Regions from separate parts of the Paracoccus sp. NBH48 genome, predicted to be linked through region 2. Evidence: riboswitches for the same ligand, from Rfam matches in the RefSeq annotation. Region 2 holds a riboswitch; the other holds the start of a gene.
The links. A riboswitch is a leader RNA that binds a small molecule or an ion and turns the genes downstream of it on or off. The one in region 2 is predicted to bind cobalamin.

Region 1 (4,208 bases), on a different contig from region 2:
AACGCCCGGATCAGCGCATCGATGGGCGCCACATCCGCCGCTGCCAGCCAGCTGCGATAGAAGGTGACCAGCGCCGCGACCGGGCCCGGGTCGGCGACCACCCCCCGGTCGGGGTCGTAGAAGCCCATCGCGGGTAGGGTCTTGACCCCCGGCACGGGCGCGGCCTGCAGGCCCGATGCGATGGCCATCTGCGCCAGCGCCGCCTGCGCCGCGACCGCGCCGCCCTGGTCGCAATGCCGCCGCAGCACGCGCAGGACCGAGGGGGGAACGGTCGAGATCTCCTCCAACCGCGGATCGTCGCGGCCGTCCGCGGGCAGCACGGCCAGCGCGATGCCGCGCCTGCGCGCCAGGTCCTGGACCGAGGCCAGGCCATAGGGCCAATAGGCCTCTCCGCCGATCAACCGGATCAGGATGCCGCGCGCGCCCGACAGGGTGTTCTCGACATAGGTGTCGACCGAAACCGGGTGCCGCAGCGCCACCAGGTTGCAGAGCCGGGTCGAGGGTAGCCCCCCCGCCGCGCGCCGCCAGCCTTCCGCAAACGCCCCCAGGTCGCTGTCCGAAAAGGACAGGACCACCAGATCGCCGGGGGTCTGACCGGGATCATAGGGGGCGTCGGACTGTTCAAGCCCGACCTGTTCGCGGAAGATGACATGCATCAGGCGGGAACACCCTCCAGCACGGCGCGGATCGCGTCGGGGTTCACGTCGTCATGCTCCGCGATCACCACAAGGCGCGACCGGCGCGGGGTCTGGCCCCACGGGCGGTCGTACTGATGGCGCACCCGCGAGCCCACGGCCTGCACCAGAAGGCGCATGGGCTTGCCCGCGACGGCGACATGGCCCTTGACGCGCAGCACGTTCTGCTCGGCGGCCAGACGGGCGATGCGGGCCGCCAGATCGGCGGGATCGGTGATCTCGGGCAGCTCGATCACGACGGTGTCGAAATCCTCATGCTCGTGGTCGTCGGCGCCGTCGTGATGGCTGGGGCGGGCGTCCAGGTCGTCCTCGGCGGCCTTGCCCAGACCCAGGATCAGGCGCGGATCGACCGCGCCCTCGGTCACGGTCAGAATGGGCAGGGGGCGGGGCAACTCGGCCTCGATCGCGGCGCGGGCGGCGGCGACGCCTTCCGGCCCGGCCAGATCGGCCTTGGTCAGCAGGATCACGTCGGCGCAGGCGATCTGATCCTCGAAGACCTCGGACAGGGGCGTCTCGTGGTCCAGGCCAGGGTCGGCGGCGCGCTGCGCGTCCACCGCCGCCACGTCGGGGGCGAAGCGACCGGCCGCCACGGCCTCGGCATCGGCCAGGGCGATCACGCCGTCCACGGTGATCCGCGACCGGATCGCGGGCCAATCGAATGCCTTCAGCAGAGGCTTGGGCAGCGCCAGCCCGGACGTCTCGATCAGGATGTGGTCCGGGCGGGCGGGCAGCGCCATCAGCGCCTCCAGCGTGGGGATGAAATCGTCGGCGACGGTGCAGCAGATGCAGCCGTTCGACAGCTCGACGATATTCTCGGCCGGGCAGGCGGCGTCGGCGCAACCCTTGAGGATCTCTCCATCGACACCCATCGTGCCGAATTCGTTCACGATCACCGCAAGGCGCAGCCCCTGGGGGTTGGCCATCAGATGGCGCACCAGGGTCGTCTTGCCCGACCCCAGAAAGCCGGTGATCACGGTGACGGGGGTCTTCACGAGGTCGTTCATGGTCACTCCTGCGACAGGGTATGCGGGGGGATGCGGGCAAGGCTCTGCTTGCGGAAGACGGCGGGGCGTTCGCGCCACGGCACGATGCCGTCGGCGGTCCCGGCATAGGCGCGCGCGCCCGACAGGATGTCGGCGGCGTCGTCCAGCGTCAGGCGGCCATAGACATAGGACCACTTGCCCGGCGCGGACAGCGCGACGGAACAGCCCTGCGAACAGGCGGAAAGGCATTCGACGGGGCGGATCTCGACGCCGTCTGGGGCGGTGCGGGACAGCAGGTCGTGCAGCCGGGCGCCAAGGCGCGGCGCGTCCGGGCCAAGGGCATCCGTCCTTGCGGCATCGGTCCCTGCGGCATCGGGAACCGGGTCGGGCACGGTGCCGCGACAGGTGGTGCAGACATGCAGAACGGCGCGCATCGCGGCCCCTTCCTTGTTGCGGCAAGGGGCGTCCGAGAGGAGGCGGCACGGGGCATCCGGCCATCACCTGCCGGTCGCGAAACACCCCGTTCGCCCGTCATCGTCAGGTGCTGGCAGGTCTCCCGGCTTGCGGATTCAGGGGCGGATGCCCCGACGGTCGTCCCACCTTCCCAGCCCCAATCGGGGCCAGTGGATCGGGCGACCTCTCCGGTCACGGTCGCGGGGGCGGCTGCGCTTGGGGTCGCGGGTCTGATGACCCGGGGCCTTGTCGCATTCCCTCTTCGCCTGTCATAGACAGGAACCAACACGCCCTCACCCAAACCCCCGCACCCGCCGTTTGTCAACCGCAAGGAGCGACCCGATGACGCAGACCGACCCGATTTCCGCCGAGGATCAGGACCGCCACGCCGCCAAGATGGCCAGGAAAAAGGCCGCCCGCGACCGCATGATGGAGACCAAGACCGGCGAAAAGGGCCTGATCATCGTCCATACCGGGCCGGGCAAGGGCAAGTCGTCGTCGGGGTTCGGCATGATCATGCGCTCCATCGCGCACGGGATGCCCTGCGCCGTTGTGCAGTTCATCAAGGGCGCGTGGGACACGGGCGAACGCACGCTGCTGACCACGCATTTCACCGGCATCTGCCAGTTCCACGCCATGGGCGAGGGCTTTACCTGGGAGACGCAGGACAAGTCCCGCGACATCGCCATGGCGCAGGCCGGATGGGCGCGCGCGCAGGACCTGATCCGTGACCCGGCCATCCGCATGGTCCTGCTGGACGAGATCAACATCGCGCTGCGCTATGGTTATCTGGACGCGGCCGAGGTGGTGGCCTTTCTGCAGGCGGAAAAGCCCGCCATGACCCATGTGGTGCTGACCGGGCGCGGCGCCCCCGACGCGCTGATCGAGGCCGCCGACCTGGTGACCGAGATGACCCAGGTCAAGCATCCGTTCCGGTCTGGGATCAAGGCGCAGGCCGGGGTCGAATACTGACGCGCGCGGGTTGGCGGTCAAAAAACCTCACGCGGCGGTGAACCCTCGGGGGGAGTCATGGGTTCCCTTTGGTGTATCCCAATCGCCGGAGCCCGCCTGACGTGACCCCACCCCCACTTGCCCCCGACGCCGCCCTGTTCCTGGATTTCGACGGCTGCCTGGTCGACATCGCCCCCCGGCCCGATGCGGTCGTTGTCACGCAGGCGCTGCGCGACCGGCTGGCGGCGCTGTACCGGCGGCAGGGGGGCGCAGTGGCGCTGATCTCGGGGCGCGACGTGGCCGACCTGCGCGGACATATGGACGGGTTCGAGGGGATCGTCGCGGGCAGCCACGGCGCCGAGCTGTCGCTGCGCCCCGGCCGCATCCAGACCCTGCACCGGGTCGATTTCGACGCGGGCCCCCTTCATGCCGCGGCCCATGCCGCCGCCGCGCCCCATCCCGCCCTGTTGGTCGAGGAAAAGCCCCACGGCGTCGCACTGCATTATCGGGACGCCCCCGATCTTCGCACCTTTGTCGAGGGGGTGATGCAGGATCTGGCCGACCGGAACCCGCATCTGGTGCTGCAGCCCGCCAAGATGGCGGTTGAACTGCGCCCCGGTGGCGTCGGCAAGGACAGCGCGCTGGCCCATCTGATGACGCTTGAGCCCTTTGTCGGGCGCGTGCCGGTCTTTGCGGGCGACGATACCACCGACGAACCCGCCATGGCCGAGGCGCAGGCCCGCGGCGGCTTTGCCATCAAGATCGGCGACGGTCCCACCGCCGCGCATCACCGATTGTCCGACCCTGCCGCGCTGGCCGCCTGGCTTGACGCATCGCTGAACTGAGGAATGCCCATGTCCACCGAACCGCGCCTGATCGTCGTCTCGAACCGCCTGCCGCTGGGGGACGACCCCTCGGGGGGGCTGGTGGTGGCGCTGGAGGATGCGCTGCGCAGTTCCGGCGGGGTGTGGGTGGGTTTCTCGGGCGAGGTGACGGACGATCCCGCGCCCGACCTGCAGGACCATCCGGGCGCGGCGTTCCAACGGCTGTCCTTTGACCTGACCCCGCAAGAGCATGACGAATACTATCTGGGCTATTCCAACTCCATCCTGTGGCCGCTGTGTCA
Region 2 (4,208 bases):
CGATGCCTGCCAGCACGATCTGCGCGGCACCCCGCGCGCCCGGACCGCCACCCGACAGGCGCGCCAACCCCACCACCAACGCAAAGGCCGCGATCGCGCCCAGCAGCGCGCCCGCCGACATCGGCACGAACCCCGCGCCGATCCCCGCCACCGCGACCGTCACGGCCCCCGTAGACGCCCCCGCCGAGATGCCCAGCAGATAGGGGTCGGCCAGTGCGTTGCGCAACAGCGTCTGCAGGACCAGCCCCGAGATCGCCAGCCCCGCTCCGCAGGCCCCTGCCACCAGCGCGCGCGGCAGGCGGTAAGCCCAGACGATACCCTGATCGATCGGGTCCAGCGGATAGCCCGCACCCAGCATCTGGTTGGCCAGCGCCTGCCAGACGGTCGAGAGGGGGATCGGCGTTTCCCCCAGGGCGGTGCCGGCCAGGGGGGCCGCCACGATCAGCAGCGACACCCACAGCCAGACCGGGGCCAAGGGGCGGCGGACGGTCGGCACCCCGACATCGGCGGTCATTCGGACAGCCCGTCCATGCCCGCCGCCAAGGCCTCCAGCCCGTCGATCATGCGAATGCCGGGATGCAGCGCCTCGGCGTCCAGGATGACGATGCGATCCCGGCGCACGGCGGTCATCCGGCGCGTGACCGGGTCCGTTTTCAGAAAGCGCAGCTTTGCCTCGACATCGTCGGCAGGAAAGCGGCGGCGGTCCATGCGCGCGATCACCAGCACCGAGGGGTCGGCACGGGCGATCGTCTCCCACCCTACGGCGGGCCATTCCTCGTCCGAGGTCACGACGTTGCGCAGGCCAAGGCGGTCCATCATCCAGGCCGGGACGCCCATCCCGCCCGCCATGTAGGGGTCCAGCGCCAGATCGGCCGAGGAGAACCAGACCGCCGCGGACGCATCCGGCAGGTCCATCGCCCGCGCGCGCTCCACGACCGCCACCTCTCGGGCCTGCAGGTCGGCGATCAGCGCCTGGCCCGCGTCCTGCGCGTCCATGACGCGCGCGATCTGGTCGATGCCGTCCCACAGCGTCGCGATGTCGAAGGGCGCAAGGCGGGTGCCGTCGGCGCCCACGCTGTTGTCCTTGCCTTGGCAGTCCGTGGGCATGACATAGGCCGGAATGCCCAGATCGGCGAACTGCCGGCGCGTGCCGACCGCCCCCTGATCCCCGATCATCCAGGCGAACATCGTCGGCACGAAGCCGGGGCGCCGGTTCACCACCGATTCAAAGCTGGGCGTGTCGTCGCTGATGCGGTCAACCCTGGCATCATCCTCTGCAAAGGCGGGCAGCACCGGGGTGAACCACAGCGCGGTCCCGGCCATCCGGTCCGCCTGGCCCAGCGCATACAGGATCTCGGTCGTGGACTGGCCGATCGACACGACGTTGTCGGGACGCGCGGGGATGGTCACTTGGTGCCCGCAATTGTCGATCACCAGCGGATAGTCGGTCGGCGCGGCAAGGGCCGCCTGGCCCAGGCCCAGCGCCACCGCGGTCGTCAGGAAGATTCTGGTCGTCATGGTCGTCCTTCATGAAACGAAGGACGGGGCTGAAAAAGGCGCAGCGGCGTCACCGGGGTCCCACCCACCTTCGCGGTCGCGTCGGATGAAGGCCGTGGATCGGCGCATGCGGTCTTTCTCCGGGGCACCCCGCCCGGGTTGGTTCAGGTCATGATGGCAGGTCTCCTGACTTGCGGGTCGCGGCCTTCCCCGCCTTCCCGGCGCAGGGGGCGCCAGTGGCATCATGGGGTCGGCTACCGCTTACAGTTGCGGGGGCAGTCGCGGATTCGGCGCCTGATGGCTACACCTCACCACGTTCCCTTTTCACCCTGCCGGGGCCTTGGCCGGCACGGGAACCATCACGGACGGAAATGCCGCCGGGTGGGGACAAAGTCAACTGCCGCGGCAAGCAGCCCGCAGCCGACCCGGCCACCACGGCCGACGCACCTGTGACACCCGCCGCTTATGCCAGCCTGATCCCGGCGACCGGTGCGCCGCTGGTCGAACGCGCTGGCGCCCTGCGGAGGAAGGAGTTGGTCGCAGTCCTTCCTGCCAGGCATTGATGGGGGGTCGGATATAGGGCGTCAGACCACCGGGCGATCCAGCGCCTGACACCGCAGGGCTTCAAACCTGGCCGGGCCTCTTTCGCCACAGGTGGCGAAGGTCCAGCCGGGGATAGTCCCGCTCGATCTGGCTGCCCCAGAACAGGCCGGCGATCGGGGCTTCGGGATGGTCAGGGTCAAGGCCATAGTCGATCTGGGCGATGCGTTCGGCCGGCATGTGCAGGGTGTATCGCAGGAACAGGAACTGCTCCAGCCAGGCGTCATGGTCCTTGTTCGTGAACAGGTCCGGACGGGGGACGGGTTCGGGGTCGTGCATGGTGGGTCAGCCTTGGGTGACGGACCCGGATCATCCGTCAATCCGCTTGCCGGTGCAACATTCCTGTCCCCGAACGAAAAGGGGGCACGCCGCATCCGGCATGCCCCCCGATCCACGGCAGGCGATCAGTAGATCGCCAGGGCCGGGAACAGGATCAGCAGGCCCACCGCCAGGATCTGCAGCCCGATGAAGGGCAGCAGGGCGCGGAAGATTTCTCCCAGCGAGATGTCCGGCGGGGTCACTGACTTCAGGTAGAAGGCGGCGGGCCCGAAGGGCGGCGACAGGAAGCTGACCTGCATGTTCATCGCGAACAGCACCCCGAACCAGACGGGGTCGTATCCCAGGCTGACGATGATCGGCACGAAGATCGGCATGGTCAGCAGCGCGATGCCGACCCAGTCCAGGAACATACCCAGCACGAACAGGATCGCCATCATGAACAGGATGATGATCGTCGGGTTGTCGCTGATGCCGGTGATCAGTTCCGACACGAAGTTGATGCCGCCCATCAGGTTGAAGACGCCCACCAGGGCAGATGCACCGATGCCGATCCAGACGATCATGCCGACTGTCTGCAGCGTCTGCATGGCCGCGCCGCGCAGCAGGCCCCAGGTGAATTCGCCGCGGATCACGGTCGAGATCAGCACGCCCGCCACGCCCACGGCGCTGGCCTCGGTCACGGATGCGATGCCGCCATAGATGGAGCCCAGCACCATGATCACGACCAGGATCGGCAGGAACAGGCCCTTGAGCAGGCGCAGCTTTTCGTCCCGCGGGACGCGGGCGGTGACGGCCGGGGGCACGTCGCCCGGCGTCAGCCAGGCACGGATCAGCACATAGGCCACATAGAGCAGCGCCAGCATGAAGCCCGGCACGAAGGCGGCCGTGAATAGGTCGCCGATCGAGACGTTCGCGGTCAGGCCATAGATGATCAGCACGATCGAAGGCGGCACCATGGTCCCCAGGCTGCCGCCCGCGCAGACGACGCCGATGGCCAGCTTGCGGTCATAGCCCTGGGCCAGCATCTGGGGCAGCGCGATTAGGCCCAGCAGCACGACCTCTCCGCCGATGATGCCGGACATGGCGGCCAGGATGACGGCCACGAAGATCGTCTGGACCGCCACGCCGCCGCGGATGCGGCCGCCGACCAGGCGCATCGCCTCGAACAGGTCGCGGGCGATGCCGCTGCGGTCCAGGATCGCGGCCATCAGCACGAACATCGGCACCGACACGAAGACGAAGCTGGACACGAAGGTGTAGACGCGGCTGGTGATCAGCGGCACGACGTTCGGGCCGAACCACCCCAGCGCGAAGATCAGCGTGACCAGCAGCGTGACGAAGGCCAGCGGGATGCCCGTCAGCAGCAAAAGCAGCAGCAGCGCGAACAGGAGGCCCGTCCCGGCCTCGATCCCCAGGGATTGCAGCGAACCGAAGATCTCCATCAGCGGGCTCCCTTGTGCCCGCGGGCATAGTTGACGGTCAGGATGGCGAATTGCAGGGCCATGATCGCCAGCGCCACCATCAGCAGCACCTTGAGCACGCCCGGATAGGCCGGGTTCCAGGCCGAGCCCGAGGTCTCGAGGTGAAAGCTGCCGTCGGGGCGCCAGGCGGACCGCTTGACCATCTGCCAGGCCGCCCAGGCGAAGGCGCCCGAGGACAGGCCGCAGATCGCCGAGATGAGGATGTCGGCCACCCGCCGCGCGGCGGGCGGCAGCAGGTCATAGACCAGGACGACCCGGATGTGCCGGTCGCGCGCGGTGCACAGCAAGCCCCCGTAGACGAACGAGATCGCGCACAGGAACACCGTCGTCTCGTGCGCCCAGTTCGTCGGG

Region 1: it holds a riboswitch for cobalamin, as region 2 does, so the genes downstream of both, F1642_RS09310 (DUF1636 domain-containing protein) here and F1642_RS11635 (ABC transporter substrate-binding protein) in region 2, are expected to answer to the same signal.

The regions. Positions count from the first base shown of each region.
Region 1 is NZ_VUOJ01000004.1:495,727-499,934, forward strand. Features, by position in the region: partial or broken gene cobN (cobaltochelatase subunit CobN) at 1-656, opposite strand, end outside; gene cobW (cobalamin biosynthesis protein CobW) at 656-1,699, opposite strand; gene F1642_RS09310 (DUF1636 domain-containing protein) at 1,702-2,112, opposite strand; cobalamin riboswitch at 2,207-2,433, opposite strand; gene cobO (cob(I)yrinic acid a,c-diamide adenosyltransferase) at 2,474-3,103, shown strand; gene otsB (trehalose-phosphatase) at 3,205-3,927, shown strand; gene F1642_RS09325 (trehalose-6-phosphate synthase) at 3,937-4,208, shown strand, end outside.
Region 2 is NZ_VUOJ01000005.1:81,467-85,674, reverse strand. Features, by position in the region: gene F1642_RS11640 (iron ABC transporter permease) at 1-514, opposite strand, end outside; gene F1642_RS11635 (ABC transporter substrate-binding protein) at 511-1,518, opposite strand; cobalamin riboswitch at 1,656-1,873, opposite strand; gene F1642_RS11630 (hypothetical protein) at 2,122-2,376, opposite strand; gene F1642_RS11625 (TRAP transporter large permease subunit) at 2,502-3,818, opposite strand; gene F1642_RS11620 (TRAP transporter small permease subunit) at 3,818-4,208, opposite strand, start outside.